2 linked regions of the Actinocatenispora sera genome follow. The protein of the gene in region 1 binds, or shares a complex with, the protein of each later gene. Links are inferred from orthologs where the notes say so. Each region holds a gene or a part of one and is shown in the gene's direction. Other genes may lie near its edges.

Region 1 (9,391 bases):
ATGCCGGTACAGGTGTTCCCGCACTGGCTCGCGCAGGTCGCGCGGGTGCTCCCGTCGTACCGGGCCGGCGAGCTGAGCTGGCGGCTGCTCGACGGGCACCAGCCGTTCGGCAGCGGTGCGCTGCTGTTCGCGGCCTGGCTGGTGGTGTTGCTCGGGTTCGCCGGCTGGCGGTTCCGGAAGGCGTCCTGACCGGGCCGGTCGCCGGGCGGGCATGCTGCCCGGCGACCGGTACCGGTGCGTCCGGGGCGATGCGGCGATCGGGGAGTGAGGCACCATGTCAGGTGTGACGCAGGAGGACTTCGAGTGGACGCCGCGCCGGCGGCGCGCGGCGACCCTACTGACCTGCGCCTGGCTCGGTTACCTGATCCCGATCTGCGTGTCGGTCGCCACCGAGCCGCCGGGCGCGCCGATGCTGGTGTTCGCCATCGTCGGCCTCGCCGCCTACGTGGTGTTCTTCGTCCGGTTGATCCACGTCGGCATGCAGCGTCCGTTCCGGCTGGCCGCGCCGTACGCGCTGATCGGGCTGATCGCCGTCGGCGTCCTGCTGATGGTCCCGATCGGGTCGACCTGGCGGTACGCGTTCCCGTACTACCTGGTCGCGATCCTGCCCGGGCAGCTGCCGCCGAGGTGGTGGATCCCGAGCCAGGTCACCACGCTGGTGGCGACCACGGTCGTTGCCGTCGGGTACGGCGACCGGGGCGTCAGCCTGATCGGCTACGTCGCCTCGGTGGCGGCGGTGGCGCTGTTCACCTCGATGTTCTTCTGGCTGCTGCGCACCATGGTGCTGCTGCGCATGGCCCGCGCCGAGATGGCCCGGCTGGCGGTCAGCGAGGAGCGGCTGCGCATCGCCCGGGACCTGCACGACGTGCTCGGCCAGCGGCTGGCGGCCGTCGCGTTGCTGTCCGACCTCGCCGGTCGGCTGGCCGGGAGTGACCCGGAGCGGGCCCGGCAACAGAGCGCGGAGGCCGGCCGGCTCGCCCGCGAGGCGCTGGAGGAGGTCCGGGCCACCGTGTCCGGGTTCCGGGACTCGTCGCTGACCGGCGAGCTGTCCACCGCGCAGGCGCTGCTCGCGGCGGCCGGCATCGGCTGCGTGCTGTCCGCCCCGGACGCCGGCTCGGTGCCGGCCCCGCTCGCCGACGTGGCGGGCTGGGTGGTGCGCGAGGGCGTCACGAACGTGGTCCGGCACTCCCGCGCCGGCACGGCGCGGATCACCGTGCGGTCGGCCGACCCGGTCGTGGTCGAGGTCGCCGACGACGGCCACGGCGACGCCACCAGCCCGTACGGCAACGGGCTGACCGGGCTGCGCGAGCGGGTCACCGCGCTCGGCGGCGCGGTGCACACCGAGCGGGTCGACGGCTGGTACCGGCTGTGGGCCGAGCTGCCGGTCACCGCGCCGGGCGGCCGGGTCGCCGCCGCTGCCGGGGCATCGTGATCCGGATCCTGCTGGCCGAGGATCAGCACCTGGTCCGGGGCGCGCTGTCGGCGCTGCTCGGCCTGGAACCGGACCTGACGATCGTGGCCGAGGCCGCCGACGGGGCGGCGGCGGTGGCCGCGGCCCGCACACACCGCCCGGACGTGGCGCTGCTGGACATCGAGATGCCGGTCCTGACCGGGATCGAGGCGACCGAGCAGCTGCGCGTCGCGGTACCGGAGACCAGGGTGCTGATCCTGACCACCTTCGGCCGTCCCGGCTACCTGCGGCGGGCGATGGACGCCGGCGCGCGTGGCTTCGTGGTCAAGGACTCCCCACCGAACGAGCTCGCCGCCGCGATCCGCCGGGTCGCCGCCGGTGACGTGGTACTGGACCCCGCGCTCGCGGTCGCCTCGCTCGGCGCCGGGCCGAGCCCGCTGACCGAGCGCGAACGCGACGTGCTGGCGGCCGGCGCGGGCGGCGCCTCGGTGGCGCAGATCGCCGACCGGCTGGCGCTGTCGGGTGGCACCGTGCGCAACTACCTGTCCAGCGCGATCGGGAAGACCGGGGCCCGCAACCGCACCGAGGCGGCCCGGATCGCCCGCGACAACGGCTGGCTCTGAGCCGGGCGGGGCTCGCGCGGCGAGGCCCCGGCCTCGCGGCCGGAGCCTCGCCGGGCAGGTCGCCCACGGTGGGCGGTCAGGCTCAACCCCCGACCTGCCTCGGGCGCGCCTCACCGGCCGTGGCCGGGGCTGCGACCCCCGCCGGAGATGCGGTACGAGACCGTGAGTGGATCGGCCTCGCTCGTCTTCCCCGGTCGGTGCCGCAAGCGGCCTGCTGCCACGAACGGTAGACCGGTGGGGTGGGCCACACAACCCGTTCCGGCCGAGTGGGCGAACAGCGAGATTCGTGCCGGTTTCGGCGTGGCCGCCCGGGCTGCGCGACCGTGCCGCGTCGGCCGCCCCGAACTGTCGGGGGCCCGTCGTAGCCTGGATGCATGACGCGTGAGATCCCCCGTCGCGAGGGCGCCTTCCAGGTGATCAGCGACTACCAACCCGCTGGTGACCAGCCCGCCGCGATCGACGAGCTGGAGCGGCGGGTCAAGGCGGGGGAGCGGCACACCGTGCTGCTCGGCGCCACCGGCACCGGCAAGAGCGCCACCGCCGCCTGGCTGATCGAGCGGTTGCAGCGGCCGACCCTGGTGCTGGCACCCAACAAGACGCTGTGCGCCCAGCTGGCGAAGGAGCTCGGGGAGCTGCTGCCCAACAACGCGGTCGGCTACTTCGTCAGCTACTACGACTACTACCAGCCCGAGGCGTACATCCCGCAGACCGACACCTACATCGAGAAGGACTCCTCGATCAACGAGGAGGTCGACCGGCTGCGGCACGCCGCGACGATGAACCTGCTGACCCGCTCCGACACGGTGGTGGTGGCCACCGTCTCGGCGATCTACGGCCTGGGCACCCCGCAGGAGTACATCGAGCGGGCGGTGCGGCTGACCGTCGGTACCGAATACGACCGGGACGCGTTGCTGCGCCGGCTGGTCGACGACCAGTACACCCGCAACGACGTGGCGTTCCAGCGCGGCACGTTCCGGGTGCGCGGGGACACGCTGGAGATCATCCCGGCGTACGAGGAGCTCGCGGTGCGCATCGAGTTCTTCGGCGACGAGGTCGAGAAGATGTACTACTTGCATCCGCTGACCGGTGAGGTGATCCGGGAGGCCGAGGATCTGATGATCTTCCCGGCGAGCCACTACGTGGCCGGCCCGGAGCGGATGGAGCGGGCCATCCGCGACATCGAGGCGGAGCTGGGCGAGCGGCTCGCCGAGCTGGACCGGCAGGGCAAGCTGCTGGAGTCGCAGCGGCTGCGGATGCGCACCCAGTACGACATCGAGATGATGCGGCAGGTGGGCTTCTGTTCCGGCATCGAGAACTACTCGATGCACTTCGACGGCCGGGCGCCCGGCACCCCGCCGCACACCCTGCTCGACTACTTCCCGGACGACTTCCTGACCATCATCGACGAGTCGCACAACACCGTCCCGCAGATCGGCGGGATGTACGAGGGCGACGCGTCGCGCAAGCGCACCCTGATCGAGCACGGCTTCCGGCTGCCGTCGGCCGCCGACAACCGGCCGCTGCGGTTCGACGAGTTCGAAGAGCGGGTCGGCCAGACCGTGTACATGTCGGCCACCCCCGGCCCGTGGGAGCTGGAGCGCTCGGGTGGTGAGTTCGTCGAGCAGGTGATCCGGCCGACCGGCCTGGTCGACCCGCAGGTGGTGGTGCTGCCCACGAAGGGGCAGATCGACGACCTGATGGCGCAGATCAACGAGCGCACCGAGCGCAACGAGCGGGTGCTGGTCACCACGCTGACCAAGAAGATGGCCGAGGACCTCACCGACTACCTGCTGGAGCACAACATCCGGGTGCGCTACCTGCACTCGGAGGTCGACACGCTGCGCCGGGTCGAGCTGCTGCGCGAGCTGCGCCAGGGCGAGTACGACGTGCTCGTCGGCATCAACCTGCTGCGGGAGGGGCTCGACCTGCCCGAGGTGTCGCTGGTGGCGATCCTGGACGCGGACAAGGAAGGCTTCCTGCGCTCCGGTACCAGCCTGATCCAGACCATCGGCCGCGCCGCCCGCAACGTGTCCGGCCAGGTGATCATGTACGCGGACGCGATCACCCCGTCGATGCGGCACGCGCTGGAGGAGACCGATCGGCGGCGCGAGAAGCAGGTCGCCTACAACGCCGAGCACGGCGTCGACCCGCAGCCGTTGCGCAAGAAGATCGGCGACATCCTGGACGACATCTACCGGGCCGCCGACGACGCCGAGTCGCTGGTCGGCGGCGGTGGCCGGCAGCAGTCCCGGGGCAAGGCGCCGGTGCCGGAGGCGCGCAGCCGCAACCGTTCCCGGGCCGCGTCCGGCGAGCCGACCGGCGCCGGGATGGCCCGCGCAGAGCTCGCCGACCTGATCCAGCAGCTCAACGACCAGATGCTCGCGGCCGCCCGGGAGTTGCAGTTCGAGCTCGCCGCGCGAATCCGTGATGAGATAGCCGAGTTGAAGAAGGAGCTGCGCGGCATGGACGCCGCCGGCGTGAAGTGAGGTGGACAGCTGATGACCGTCGGGCGCCGCACCGGTTCGCCAGTGCCCCCGGACGCCGAGGACATGACGCTGCTCGGCGGTGGTCGGCTGCCGGCCGGCAACACCCGGCCGTTGCTGGAGCTGCTCACCATGTACGCCGGCAGTGGCTTCGATCCGGCCGAGTGGTCGGCCGCCGAGTCGGCGTTGCAGCAGACCGACGACGCCACCGGCTCCTGGTACACCCATCCCATCCTCGGCGGGGTGGCCCGGCTGGTGGTGGTGATGGCGCGGGCATCCGAGGACGAGGTGCTGATGCGGGTCTGGGGTGACGAGCGCGCCGGACTCAACGAGCGGATCGACACCCTGTTCGACGTCGGGTCGATGTTCCGGATGTCGCCGGCCTGACTTCTCCCCGACCGCACCGACCGGTAGCGTGTGCCCGGCCGGTTCGGTGGGGAGGGTGGGTGTTCGGGTCGATCCTGGCGGCGCTGACCGCGCCGCTGTTCACCGCGCTGGGTACGTCGGTGAGTGGTGCGGAGGCGTTCGGGTTCGTCACCGGTGCGCTGTGCGTGTGGCTGGTCGCGCGGCAGCACATCGCGAACTGGCCGATCGGCATCGCCAACAACGTGTTCTTCGTCGTGCTGTTCGCCGGCTCCGGGCTGTACGCGGACGCCGGGCTGCAGATCGTCTACATCGCGCTGGCCGGCTACGGCTGGTGGCAGTGGGTGTACGGCACCGGTCGCCGGGTCGAGCTGCCGGTCACCCGGACCACCCGGGTCGAGTGGTGCTGGCTCGCCGGCTGCGGCCTCGCCGGTACCGCCGGGTTGTGGTTGCTGCTGTCCCGGCTCACCGACTCGACCGTGCCGGTCGGTGACGCGGTCACCACGGTGCTGTCGCTGCTCGCCACGTACGGGCAGTCGCGCAAGCGGTGGGAGAGCTGGTTGTTCTGGATCGCCGCGGACCTGGTCTACATCCCGCTGTACGCCTACAAGCAGTTGTGGCTGACCGCGTTGCTGTACGTGCTGTTCCTCGCGCTGTGCCTGTTCGGTCTGCGTGGCTGGCTGGCCGACCTGCACCGCGCCGGCGCCACCCGGCCGCGGCCGGCGCCCGACCCGACGGATGCCGGACGGGCGGGCGGGCCCACGGTGCGGGCGGCGAGTGCCCGACCGGTCACGGCCGGGGCGGCGGGCGCGGAACCGGCGGTCGGTCCGGCCGAACCGGAGCAGCCGTGAACGCCGTCGCCCGCCACCGGCACGGCCTGGTACTGGGGAAGTTCTACCCCCCGCACGCGGGCCACCGGTACCTGATCGACACCGCCGCGGCGGCCTGCGCCCGCCTCACCGTGGTGTGCGCACCGTCCACCATGGAGTCGATCCCGCTGGCGGACCGGCTGGCCTGGCTGCGGGAGATCCATGCCGGCCAGCCGCACGTGCGTGTCGTCGGCGGGTACGACGACGATCCGATCGACTACCACGACGACGCGGTGTGGGCGGCGCACGTGGAGTTCACCCGCACGCTGGTGGCGAAGGCCGCGGCGGACGACGGGGTGCCGGCGCGGATCGACGCGGTGTTCAGCTCCGAGTCGTACGGGCCGGAGCTGGCGCGGCGCTTCGACGCCAGGCACGTCCCGGTCGATCCGGACCGGCGGGTCGTGCCGGTGTCGGGTACCGCGGTACGGGCGGATCCGGCGGCCCACTGGTCGCTGCTGGCCGCCCCGGTACGGGCCGGGCTGGCGCGCCGGGTGGTCGTGGTCGGCGCGGAGTCCACCGGCACCACCACCCTCGCCCGGGCACTCGCGCACCGGTACCGGCGGCGCGGCGGCGTCTGGGCGCGCACCCGCTGGGTGCCGGAGTACGGGCGGGAGCGGACCGAGGAGAAGCTCGCCGTGCTGCGCGCCGCCGACTCGGCCGCGTCGGTGTTCGACGTGACGTGGCAGCGCGACGACTTCGTCGAGGTGGCCCGGCGGCAGAACGAGCGGGAGGACACGGCGGCCCGGGACACCTCGCCGCTGCTGGTGTGCGACACGGACGCGTTCGCCACCGCGGTGTGGGAGCAGCGCTACCTCGGTACGGCCTCGGCGGCCGTGACGGCGCAGGCCCGGCGCCCGGACCTGTACCTGCTCACCGACCACGTCGGGGTGCCGTTCGTCGACGACGGGCTGCGCGACGGGGAACAGCTCCGGCCGTGGATGACCGAGCGGTTCCGCGAGGTACTGGCCGCGCAGCCGGCGCCGGTCGTCGAGCTGACCGGGCCGCTGCCGGCGCGACTGGAGACGGCCACGGCGGCCTGCGACGCCGTACTGACCTGGCGGTTCGCAGACCCGCTCGGCTGACCGGGTGCGCACCCGACCGAGGGGGCCCGGCGAGTGGCTCGGCTCAGTGCAGGTCGGTGAAGTGCTCCACCCGCGGCGGCTGCGCGAAGTACGGGCCGATCAGGCCGCGCCACGCGCCGTACCGCTCGCTGGCCCGGAAGTTCTGCTCGTGTGCCTCGACCGAGTCCCACTCGACGAGCAGGACGAATCGGGACGGGCTCTCCACCCCCCGGGTCATCCGCACCGAACGGCAGCCGGGCGTGCCGGTCAGCAGCTCCCGGGCCGTGCGGTACGCGGCGGCGAAATCGTCCTCGCTACCAGCGGTGACGTCGATCAGCCCTACCTCCAGCACCATGCCGGCCAGTATGCCGAGCGCCAGCGACGCAGGTACGGCCGGGTCCGCTCGCCCGGTCGGGCGAAAAAGGCATTGCGAACCTGGTCACCCTGGCTCGCGACGGCGGGGTGGCGGGGTGAGAATAGGGGCAAGGAGGGGAGTACTCCCGACGCGCCGGTTCCGTCAACACGGTGCGCCGTGGCGCGAGCCGCGGTGCCCCGGGGCCGGTGGCTGTGGCGGCGCCACGGTGGAAGAGACCTCCGGTAGATCACCGTCTCTACCGGAAGGCCACATCGTGGTGGTGCATGACTGGGTGTGGGTGGCAACCATCGTGGGGCTGCTCGCCATTCTGCTGGCCGACCTGGCGATCGTGGGTCGGCGCCCGCATGTACCGACCTTGCGTGAATGCACCATGTGGGTGGTCTTCTACGTCGGTCTGGCCGGTCTGTTCGGTCTCGGGCTGTTCCTGCTGGCCGGAGCGAACCCGGCGACCGAGTTCTTCACCGGTTGGATCACCGAGTACAGCCTGTCGGTGGACAACCTGTTCATCTTCATGATCATCATGGCGCGGTTCGCGGTGCCGCGGGCGCTGCAGCAGAAGGTGCTGCTGATCGGGATCGTGATCGCCCTGGTCATGCGGGGCGCGTTCATCGCCGCCGGCGCCGCGGTGATCGACCGATTCTCCTGGGTGTTCTACATCTTCGGGGCGTTTCTGATCTACACCGCGGTGAAGACGGCCACGCACGAGGACGACCCGGCGGAGTTCAAGGAGAACGCGCTGGTGCGCTGGGCCAGCCGGGCGCTGCCGCTGTCGAAGGACTTCCACGACGGCAGCATGACCGTGATCAAGCAGGGCCGGCGGCTGTTCACCCCGATGTTGATCGTCATCCTGACCATCGGCACCACCGACCTGCTGTTCGCGCTCGACTCGATTCCGGCGATCTTCGGCATCACCAAGCAGGCCTACCTGGTCTTCGCCGCCAACGTGTTCGCGCTGATGGGGCTGCGCCAGCTGTACTTCCTGCTCGGCGGGCTGATGGAGCGGCTGGTCTACCTCAACTACGGGCTGGGCATCATCCTCGGCTTCATCGGCGTGAAGCTCATCCTGGAGGCGGTGCACCAGAACGACCTGCCGTTCGTGCACGGCGGCGCGCCGTTCGAGGCGGTACCGGAGGTGCCGACCTGGCTGTCGCTGGCGGTCGTGGTGGGCGCGCTCGCGGTGACCACGGTGGCCAGCCTGGCCAAGACCCGGGTCGACGCGCGCCGCGCCGCGCACGCCGACCGCTGACCCGACCGGCGAGGCAGCGACCCGGCGGCGGCGCGCCGCCCCTACCCGAGACTCACCGATCCGACTGGCGACGGGCCGCCCCGATCGGCGGCCGAATCGGCCCGCGCCGGCGGGTCCGACGCGGCGACCGTGGGCGGCGCGGGTGCGGCGGTTCAGGTCCCGGGCCGGCCGGCCCGGGCGCGCCGGCGGTCAGCTCAGGGTGCGGCGGGCGGCCACCAGAGTGGCGCTGCGGGCCTCGGTCATCGGCTCGTTGACGACCTTGCCGGCCGACTCCTGCCCGGAGGCATGCAGCATCTGCCGGTCCGGCCCGGCGGCCAGCCCGACATGGTGCGGCGACTTGCCCGGCCGGGCGAAGAAGTACAGATCGCCGGGCTGCTCGTGGCCGAGCTCGATCCGCTCACCGACCACCGACTGGTCGTCGGCGTCGCGCGGCACCGTGACGCCCAGCCGGCGGTGCGCCAGGTGCACCAGCCCGGAGCAGTCGATGCCGTAGGCCGACAGGCCGCCCCACACGTACGGCACGTCGCGCAGCCGCTCGGCGACGGCGAGCAGGTCCTTCGTCGAGGGGGTACCGGTCGGGGCGGTCGCGACGTCGGCCTCGCGCACCCACAGCGGCCCGTCGGCCGCCGGTACCAGGACCGGCAGCCAGCCGCGTTCGCGCTCACCGGCGACTGCGAGCCGGGTGCCGATCACGACGCCGGGCAGCAACACGTCGCCGTTGGGCTCGTCGCACAGCGCGGTGGCGGTCGCGTCGACCACGACCTCCCGTACGCCCTGCGGGGGCTCACCGCCGGTCAGGTGTGCGGTGCGCACCACGCCGGGATAGCCGCGCTCGTCGAGCTTGCCGGCCGGCTGCTCGATCGCGATCACCCGGGTCCAGTCGCCGGACACCTCCTCGACCAGCACCCGCTCACCGAGCAGCAGCTGGGTGAGGGTACGGCCGTCGAGATCGAGCAGCT
Region 2 (9,555 bases), 2.9 Mb from region 1 along the record:
TGTCGGTTGCTGGGCTCATCTGCCGTGCTCCTTCGTCGGAAGCCCGATGAGGCGCGACGGCACGATGCCCGTGATTCTGACGCTCGCTCATCGGATGCTCCTGGTCGTCGGCCCGGCACCCCGCCCCGGCAGACGAAACGCCCCGGGCTCGGGGAGCCCGGGGCGTTCGTATCGGTCTGCGGTGTGTTCAGGCGCGACCTACGGCTGCCGGGACTCCGGTGCCATAGCCATAAAATCGCGCGTCGAACAGCACGCTGCGACTATACACGGCGCCGAGAGCGGGTTGCCGCCCTCGGCGCCGGACCAGCGAGCTCGGTGCCTGGGTCAGAACTGCACCGACCAGGAGTCGAGCGTGCCGGTGTCGCCGGAGTACACGTCGGTCACCTTCAGCTTCCAGGTGCCGTTGCGGGTCTCGTCGGAGGCGTTCACCGTGTAGGTCGCGTCCACGTCGGCCGCGCTGTCGTACGGGTTGGCGTTCTTCAGCCGGGCCGTGTCGCCCTTCGGCGAGATCAGGTCGATCTGCAGGTCACCGCGGTACGAGTGGCTGATGTGCACGGTGATCGTGGTCTGCGCGGTGGCGTTGCCGGCGCAGTCCGCCACGGCGATCGAACCGGTCACCGAGCCGGCGTCCGGGATGTCCTGCGGCGCGGCGCTGGTGACCGTGTCGCAGTCGTCCCCGCCGCCGGGCGGCGGCGTCGTCGGGTCGGTCGGGTCCGGCGTGCCGTCGCAGGGCGCGTCGTTGCCGGTCACGCTGACGGCGGACCACGCCGACTGGGTCGCCTGGTACTCGGCGCTGCACTGGCCGTACAGGTCGGTCGCGGCCTTCAGGGTGTCCTGGCGGGCCTGCGCGTAGGTCTCGGTGGAGACCATGTAGGCGTCCAGGGCGTGGTACCAGATGTTCGCGGCCTTGTCCCGCCCGATGCCGGTGACGGTCGAGTTGTTGCAGGTCGGGCTGTTGCCGTACTGGGTGTCTCCGCTGCCCTCGGCGAGCAGGAAGAACAGGTGGTTGCCGACACCCGACGAGTAGTGCGGGTCGGACTGCGGTACGGCCGAGGACCAGCAGTCGTAGGACGCACCGTCCAGCGACGGGTGGTACATGTACCGCAGCGGGGTCCCGTCACCGTTGATGTCGATCTTCTCGCCGATGTCGTAGTCGCCCGGGTCCTCGCTGTTGTTGGCGTAGAACTCGACCATGGTGCCGAAGATGTCGCTGTTGGCCTCGTTGATGCCGCCGACGTCGCCGGAGTAGCCCAGGTCGGCCAGCGCCTCGGACACGCCGTGGGACATCTCGTGGCCGGCGACGTCGATCTCGACGAGCGGGGCGTTGTTGCCCTCGCCGTCGCCGTACGTCATCTGCTGGCCGTCCCAGAAGGCGTTGACGTAGTTGTCGCCGTAGTGCACCCGGGACGGCACACCCTTGCCGTCGCCGAAGATGCCGTTGCGGCCCTGCTTCTCCTTGTAGTAGTCGAACGTCATCGCGGCGCCGTACGCCACGTCGACGCCGGCGGTGGCGCGGTCGGAGTTGCTGCCGTTGCCCCACTTGTTGTCCGAGTCGGTCAGCGTGGTGCAGGTGCCGCTCTCGGTGTTGTTCAGGTCGCAGGTGTAGCCGTTGCCGTGCGACGGGTCGACCATCTCGTAGCCGCTGCCGGACTGGGTGGTGTCCAGGTCGACGGTGCCGACGAACAGGCCCTGCCCGGTACCGGCGACGTTCTCGACCTCGTCCCAGGAGCGGATGGTCCTGCCGGTGTCGGCGTCGACCAGCACGTGCGCCTTGCTCGGGGTCTGCCCGTCGGCCTGGTAGCCGGTCACCACGGTCTCGTACGCGAGAACCGGCGTACCGGCGGTCGCGTCCACCACGAGCTTCGGGTCGCCGACCGCGGTGACCTTGCCCTGGTGGTCGGCCCGGGAGGTCTTCGCGGCCGCGGCCGCACCGACCTTCGCGCTGGTGTCGACGTCGATGGTGTGGTGCTGCGCCACGGTCACCCCGGCGTACGAGCCGCCCGGCGCGTTGTGCACGACGAAGTCACCGCCGTAGACGGGCATCCCGTGGTACGTGCGGGTGTAGCGGACGTGGGTCGCGCCGCTCGGGTCGGTGACGACCCGGCGGACCTTGAAGTTGTCGGAGCTGGACGCGTGGATCGCGCTGCGGTGTGCGGTCAGCGCGCTGTTGGCCGTACTGATGGCCTGCGCCCGGCTGGGGATCACCGGTCCTGCTTGTGCAGACGCGGCCAACCCGGCGCCGATGCCTCCGGCGACGAGTACCGCGGCGCCCGCGGCGGCGAGGGTCTTTCTCACCCTGAGCCTCCCAGACTTTGAGGGGTACGTGACTGTTGTCACGGAAGGCGGGTATAACAGGGCTTTTGCACCGGCGTAAAGGCACTCTTAACTGGCTTTTAAGATTGATGACGATAATTAGGTAGAATTACCCACAATCGCCACTGAACCGACCGGTCGTACGACCCACAGTCACCGCGGCACCCTGCGCTGCCCGCGGGCGATGACCCCGGCGCGGAAACCGGGGCCATCGCATTCAGGGGGTGTTCCCGTACCGGCATGCTCGGCACCCGGCACCCGGCACCCGGCACCGAACCGGGCGGTCGCCGGCGCCCGGTGTCGGGTGGTCGCGCCGCGAGTGGTGTCGGTGCCCCGGCATAGACTCGGTCGCGATGCACGCACTCTTCGAGATCCCACCGGTCCAGCCCGCCTCGTCGGCCCGTCGGCCGCCCGCCACCGACCCCGACGAGCTGCTGCGCGGGCTCAACGCGCAGCAGCGGGCGGCGGTCGTGCACGCCGGTTCGCCGCTGCTGATCGTCGCCGGCGCCGGGTCCGGCAAGACCCGCGTGCTGACCCACCGGATCGCCTACCTGCTCGCCGCGCGGGACGTGACACCCGGCCAGATCATGGCGATCACGTTCACCAACAAGGCGGCCGGCGAGATGCGCGAGCGGGTCGCCGGCCTGGTCGGGCCGCGCGGCCGGCGGATGTGGGTGTCCACCTTCCACTCCGCCTGCGTGCGGATCCTGCGCGCCGAGCACGAGCACGCCGGGCTGAAGTCGACGTTCTCCATCTACGACGCGGACGACTCGCGCCGGCTGATGCAGCTGGTGGCGCGCGAGCTCGACCTCGACCCGAAGCGCTACCCGGCCCGGTCGCTCGCTGCCCAGGTGTCGAACCTGAAGAACGAGCTGGTCGACGAGGCGACGTTCGCGGCCCGGGCGTCCGGGCCGGCCGAGCGGGCGCTGGCCGAGGCGTACACGTCCTACCAGCAGCGGTTGCGGCAGGCGCACGCGCTCGACTTCGACGACCTGATCATGACCACGGTGCGGCTGCTGCAGACCTTCCCCGACGTCGCCGAGCACTACCACCGGCGGTTCCGGCACATCCTGGTGGACGAGTACCAGGACACCAACCACGCCCAGTACGTGCTGATCAAGGAACTCGTGGGCGGCGGCAGCGGGAGCCTGCCGGAACCGGTGGACGACGAGGGCGAGCCGGTGCCGCCGGCCGAGCTGTGCGTGGTCGGTGACGCGGACCAGTCGATCTACGCGTTCCGCGGCGCGACCATCCGCAACATCATGGAGTTCGAGCGCGACTTCCCGACCGCCGAGACCATCCTGCTGGAGCAGAACTACCGCTCCACCCAGACGATCCTCAACGCGGCCAACCGGGTGATCGAGCGCAACACCGAGCGCAAGCCCAAGAACCTGTGGTCCGACTCCGGGACGGGCGAGAAGATCGTCGGCTACGTCGCGGACAACGAGCACGACGAGGCCGACTGGGTGGCCAAGGAGATCGACCGCCTCGTCGACGACGAGGGGTACAAGCCGGCCGACGTCGCGGTCTTCTACCGCACCAACGCGCAGTCGCGTGTCTTCGAGGACATCTTCATCCGCTTCGGCGTGCCGTACAAGGTGGTCGGTGGGGTCCGGTTCTACGAGCGCAAGGAGGTCCGGGACGCGCTCGCCTACCTGCGCGCGATCGCCAACCCGGACGACGTGGTCAGCGTCCGGCGCATCCTGAACACCCCGCGCCGGGGCATCGGCGAGCGGGCCGAGGCGTGCGTGGATGCGTTGGCCAGCAAGGAGAACATCTCGTTCGGCGCCGCGCTGGAACGGGCCGGCGAGGCGATCGGCATCTCCTCGCGTGCGGTGAAGGGCATCGGCGACTTCACCGCGATCATGGCCGAGGTGCGCCAGATGGCCGCCACCGAGCCGCCCGAGGACGTGCTGGAGGCGGTGCTCGCCCGGTCCGGCTACCTGGCCGAGCTGGAGGAGAGCGACGACCCGCAGGACGCCGGCCGGGTGGAGAACCTGCAGGAGCTCGTCAGCGTCGCCCGGGAGTACACCGAGCGGATCGAGCGCGCCGCCGCGGCCGGCGAGGACGACGACGCGGCCGGCGAGGAGATCGAGGAGACCCCGTCGCTGGCCGGGTTCCTGGAGCAGGTGGCGCTGGTCGCCGACGCGGACGAGATCCCGGACGGCGACGGCGAGCAGTCCGGCGTGGTCACCCTGATGACCCTGCACACCGCGAAGGGGCTGGAGTTCCCGGTGGTGTTCCTGACCGGGATGGAGGACGGCGTCTTCCCGCACATGCGGTCCATGGGTGACAAGCGCGAGCTGGAGGAGGAGCGCCGGCTCGCCTACGTCGGGATCACCCGGGCCCGGCAGCGGCTGTACCTCTCGCGGGCCGTCACGCGCTCGGCCTGGGGACAGCCGCAGTACAACCCGGAGTCGCGGTTCGTGCCGGAGCTGCCGACCGAGCTGATCGACTGGAAGCGCACCGCCGACGCGTACACCAGCTGGACCCGCGGTGGGGTCGGCCGGGGCGAGTCCGCCCAGTACCGGGGGCCGAGCAGCGAGCTGACCGGCGGGCCGAAGAGCAAGGCGCTGGCCGGCAAGCTGGGGCTGGATCCGAAGCTGGTCGGTGCGGCCAGCGAGATGCGGCAGGTGCCGTCGCTGGCCCCGGGCGACCGGGTCAACCACGACCGGCACGGTCTCGGCCGGGTGGTGGCGGTGCAGGGCTCCGGTCCGCGGGCCCAGGCGCAGATCGACTTCGGCGACCAGACCATGTGGATCGTGCTGCGGCACGCCCCGATCCAGAAGCTCTGACCCGCGACGTCCGCGAGCGATATCACGCCGCCGAGGCCGGCCCCGGCGGCTATGCTTGCCTCATGCAGGGCCTCGTGGTGAATCTCGCCGCGGCCGCGCGAGCTGCCAGCTCGCCGGCCGCCGCCTGACCCTGCATTCATCCGGCGACCGGACACGGTCGCCGGATTCGTGTCTCCTCCCGGCCCAGTGGGCCTCGAGACTCCCTGTCGTCGGCGGTGTCCGGTCGCGCCACCCGCGCACCGACAGGAGTCCACGATGGACACCACACCGATCCACGACATCGAACCGATCCACGACACCGGGCCGGTCCACGACACCGAGCCGGTCCACGGTACCGAGCGGGATCTCGACAGCGAGCGGATGCTCGACGGCCCAAGGGTTCTCGGCGGCACGCCGAGTTCCGGGTACGGGACCGAGCAGATCCTCGCCACGTTCCTCGACTTCTACCGACGACTCGGGCACGAGCCGCTGCCGGGCGGCTCGCTGATCCCGCCGCCCGGCGATCCGGTGCTGTTCACCACCTCGGGCGTGCATCCCCTGGTACGGCACCTGGAGACCGGTCGCCATCCGCTCGGCGGCCGGCTGGTGAACGTACAGCGCTGCCTGCGCACCACCGATCTGGACGAGGTCGGCGACGACCGGCACTACACCCTGTTCGAGATGCTCGGCAGCTGGTCCTTCGGCGACTACTCGCACGAGCAGAGCCTGCGCTGGGGGTACGAGCTGCTCACCGACGGGTTCGGCCTGCGGCCGGATCGCTTGTACGTCACCGTGTTCGGCGGCAGCGACGAGCTCGGGCCGGACGACGAGTCGGAGCGCACCTGGACCGAACTCGGCGTACCGGTGGAGCTCGAGCCGGAGAACTGGTGGTCGCTGGGGCCGACCGGCCCGTGTGGCCCGGACTCGGAGATCCACGTCTGGACCGGCGACGGTACGCCGACCGGCACGCCCGGCACCGACTCGCGCTGGATGGAGCTGTGGAACCACGTCGAGATGCGCTACCGGCGGCTCCCCGACGGCTCGCTGGAACCGCTTCCCCGGCGCGTCGTGGACACCGGCATGGGCCTGGAACGCCTGGTGACGCTGCTGAGCGGGGTGTCCACCGGGTACGACACCGACCTGTTCCTGCCGTGGCTGTCGACCGCGCGGCGGTTGTGGGGCGTGCACGGGCCCACCGAGCGGGTCGTCAGCGACCACCTGCGGTCGGTCGTCGCGCTGCTCGGTGACGGGGTGCGTCCCGGGCCGACCGGCCGCGGCTACGTGCCGCGCCGGCTGATCCGCCGGGTGCTGACCCGGCTGTGGCGGGAGGACGAGACGCACTCGCTGTCCGACCTGCCGGACGAGGTGATCACCGAGACGCTACGGCACTTCCGGCAGGACCCGCGGACGCCGGTCCGTGGCGTCCTGCTCGACGAGCAGCGCCGGTTCGGCGAGCTGGTGCGGCGTGGCCGGCGGGTGCTCGGCCGGTACCGGGGGCGGCCGCTGACCGACGACGACCTGCACTACCTGCACGACACCCACGGCCTGCCGCCGGAGGTGGTCACCGACCTGTACGAGGGGGTGTCCGCGTAGCCAGCCACCGGCCGCGCGGGCGTGGTTCGTCCGCGCGGCCGGGACGGCCCCCTCGGCCGTGTCGATGGCGGTACCGTCCCGACATGGTGGACTACCGGGATGCGGAGCTGCGCGGCTCGCGGTTCGAGCACACCGATCTGAGCGGTGCCGAGTTCCGCGCGGTCGACCTGAGCGGGACCCGGTTCCGTGCGGTGGACCTGTCCGGCGCGGTGCTGCGTGGTGTCGAGCTGGACGGCGTCGACATCCACGGCGAGCTGCGCAACGTGACGATCAACGGGGTGCGGGTCGACGAGTACGTCACCGCCGAGCTCGACCGGCGGTACCCGGACCGCGTGCGGATGCGGCCGACCGACCCGGCCGGGTTCCGCACGGCGTGGGACGTGGTGGAACGGCTGTGGGCCGGTACGGTCGGGCGCGCCCGGGGGCTCGATCCCGCGCTGCTGCACGAGTCGGTCGACGGCGAGTGGTCGTTCACCGAGACGCTGCGGCACCTGGTGTACGCGACAGACGCGTGGGTCCGGCGGGCGATCCTCGGCGATCCGGCGCCGTGGGATCCGCTGGACCTACCCTGGGACGAGATGCCGGACACGCCGGGCACCCCGCGGGACCGCGCGGCGCGACCGTCGCTGGACGAGGTGCTGGCGCTGCGCCGGGACCGGATGGGGACCGTCCGGGAGGTCGTCGACGGGCTGACGGACGAGTCGCTCGCCGCGGACACCGAGCCGGTCGACGCGCCGGGCTGGCCGCCGCCCCGGTCCTTTCCGGTACGCGAGTGCCTGCTGACCGTGCTCAACGAGGAGTGGGAGCACCGGCTGTACGCCGAGCGCGACCTCACCGCGCTGGCGAACCGGAGCCGCTGACCGGTCAGCCGCCGGCGAGCAGGTTCAGGCCGCGGGCCCGCAGGTACGGGACGGGGTCGAAGGCGACGCCGTCGCGGCGCAGCTCGAAGTGCACGTGCGGGCCGGTCGAGTCGCCGGTCGAGCCGGAGTACGCGATGAGCTGGCCGCGCGTGACGTGCTGGCCGGCCGACACCGCCACGGACGAGTTGTGCCCGTACACAGTGGACAGTCCGGCGCCGTCGTCGATCTCGACGCCGTTGCCGTACCCGCCGTCCCAGCCGGCCAGCGTCACCGTGCCGGCGTGCGCCGCGTACACCGGGGTGCCGGTACCGACGGCAAGGTCGATGCCCGGATGGTTGGTGCCCCACCGGGCACCGAACTGCGAGGTCACGGTGTAGCCGTGTACCGGCAGTACCCACTCGACCGGCTTCGGCTTCGCCGTTGCGCTCCGGGAGGGGCTGGGGGACGGTGTCGCCGATCGCGACGCGCTGGCCGACGGCGACGCGGTACGGGCCCTGCCCCGCGAGGCGCGCTGCTGCGCCACTCGCTGCCGGTCCGCGGTGGCCGGCGCGGCCGACGCCGGCGCCCCGGTCGGCGGGCCGGTCGGATGTTCGGTGGCCGCGTACGCCGCGCCGGCGCCCAGCGCGGACGCCACGGTCAGGGTGGCGGCGACGGTCAGGGCGCGCCGACCGCGCCGGGGCGGCAGGTGGTGCCGTCCGGTGCTGCGGAACCGCCTCGGCAGCAGCGCCAACGTTCGGTCCTCCAGGGGGTCGTCCGCGGCACCGGGGGTGTGCCGCGAGTCGCCGCGCCGGCGGCCGCACCGACGCGGCGATCACGGTAAGCACTCGGGGCGGCGCGGAGTGTCCGCGTTTGCGTGCCCCATCGGGTACCGGCATCGGTGCGAGGATCGATTAGCCGGTAATGCGCCGATACATCCCCTGCGGGAAGCGTCACACTGTGCCGCGCGCCTCCCTCTGCGGGTCCTGTGGCGGCGCTCGCGACGGCCGCCGGGCGCGGTTCGGCCCCCGACGGCTTAGGATTCGTTCAGGTCGCAGCGGAGGGACGGACGATGAGTGGACGGATCCGGGTCGTGGTCGCCAAGCCGGGGCTGGACGGGCACGATCGTGGCGCCAAGGTGGTGGCCCGCGCGCTGCGGGACGCCGGCATGGAGGTCGTGTACACCGGGCTGCACCAGACCCCGGAGCAGATCGTCGCGACCGCGCTGCAGGAGGACGCCGACGCGATCGGCCTGTCGGTCCTCTCCGGCGCGCACATGACGCTGTTCGCCCGGCTCGTCGAACTGCTCGCCGAACACGATGCGAGCGACATCGTCGTCTTCGGCGGCGGCATCATCCCGGACGCCGACCTGCCCGAGCTGGAGCGGCTCGGCGTCGCGAAGATCTTCACCCCCGGCGCCAGCACCCAGGCCATCGTCGACTGGGTCAACGGGAACGTGCCGGCGCGCGTCTGAACGTCTCGCCCCACCGCCCGCACCGGCCCTCGCCGCTGCGGGCGGCTGGTCGTGCGACGAATCAATACGAACTCTCTGTAAAAGTCAACGCGACCGGGCGTTACCTCGATCACGGACCGTCGTTGAGATCAACGTCGGCGTCGAAACGACTCGGTACCGGCGCAGCAAGACGGCCGATGCCCTGTCGGTCGAGGGGTGGCGGCAGGGCGTCGTGCATAGGGGCCGGGTGTCTGAGGGGTGCACCCGGCCCCTTCTTCCTGCCCTCCGGGAGCCACCGGCCACCGCGGGGTGGGCCGCCGCGTTGTCGCGGCCCAACGGCCCGCGGCGCACTCGCGACCCGGGCACGGCGAACCGGGGCGGCTGCGGCCCGCCACGACGAATCCGCGGGCCGGTTTCCCTTTCCGACCGTTTGCTGGCAAGGTGGGAGAGCCATCCGGCCGGAGCACCTGCGCCGGTGGTCGCGGGCGACGTCGGCCACCGTCGCCGAGGTGCCCGCACACCACGTCCGGTCCGTACAGGAGAATGCGCTCGTGAACGACGCCCCTCGGTACACGACCCGGGTGCC

What was found.
Region 2: the proteins of uvrB (region 1) and pcrA are in contact, whole or in part, in a crystal structure (PDB 7EGT), measured with the Thermus thermophilus proteins. The link is inferred for Actinocatenispora sera from one-to-one orthologs. Residues at the interface, in WP_096411307.1 of Thermus thermophilus: Glu23, Leu25, Arg26, Asp27, Gly28, Glu29, Arg30, Phe31, Arg55, Glu326, Asp327, Phe328, Glu379, Ser382, Gln383, His398, Gly400, Arg401; in WP_096412145.1 of Thermus thermophilus: His654, Arg656, Phe657, Gln666, Asp668, Glu669, Lys680, Arg681, Leu682, Ser683, Lys685, Tyr686, Ala687.

The regions. Positions count from the first base shown.
Region 1 is NZ_AP023354.1:5,174,342-5,183,732, reverse strand. Bases 2,073-4,964 are described here. They hold uvrB (excinuclease ABC subunit UvrB), read left to right. Parts: upstream 2,073-2,408; coding sequence 2,409-4,520; downstream 4,521-4,964. Other genes in these bases: pnuC (nicotinamide riboside transporter PnuC), read left to right, coding at 4,964-4,964; Asera_RS24490 (hypothetical protein), read left to right, coding at 4,533-4,904. In the rest of the region: Asera_RS24510 (ABC transporter permease), read left to right, coding at 1-189; Asera_RS24505 (sensor histidine kinase), read left to right, coding at 275-1,432; Asera_RS24500 (response regulator transcription factor), read left to right, coding at 1,429-2,034; more of pnuC, read left to right, coding at 4,965-5,731; Asera_RS24480 (AAA family ATPase), read left to right, coding at 5,728-6,831; Asera_RS24475 (antibiotic biosynthesis monooxygenase family protein), read right to left, coding at 6,875-7,165; Asera_RS24470 (TerC family protein), read left to right, coding at 7,440-8,432; Asera_RS24465 (C40 family peptidase), read right to left, coding at 8,622-9,391. UniProt on the Escherichia coli protein: The UvrABC repair system catalyzes the recognition and processing of DNA lesions. A damage recognition complex composed of 2 UvrA and 2 UvrB subunits scans DNA for abnormalities.
Region 2 is NZ_AP023354.1:2,302,515-2,312,069, forward strand. Bases 2,332-5,387 are described here. They hold pcrA (DNA helicase PcrA), read left to right. Parts: upstream 2,332-2,666; coding sequence 2,667-5,108; downstream 5,109-5,387. Other genes in these bases: Asera_RS11135 (alanine--tRNA ligase-related protein), read left to right, coding at 5,364-5,387. In the rest of the region: Asera_RS11120 (chorismate mutase), read right to left, coding at 1-19; Asera_RS11125 (M4 family metallopeptidase), read right to left, coding at 325-2,295; more of Asera_RS11135, read left to right, coding at 5,388-6,680; Asera_RS11140 (DinB family protein), read left to right, coding at 6,764-7,540; Asera_RS11145 (M23 family metallopeptidase), read right to left, coding at 7,545-8,270; icmB (coenzyme B12-dependent isobutyryl CoA mutase small subunit), read left to right, coding at 8,589-8,990; Asera_RS11155 (hypothetical protein), read left to right, coding at 9,521-9,555. UniProt on the Escherichia coli protein: A helicase with DNA-dependent ATPase activity. Unwinds DNA duplexes with 3'-5' polarity. Translocates on single-stranded DNA with 3'-5' polarity. Initiates unwinding more efficiently from a nicked substrate than double-stranded DNA.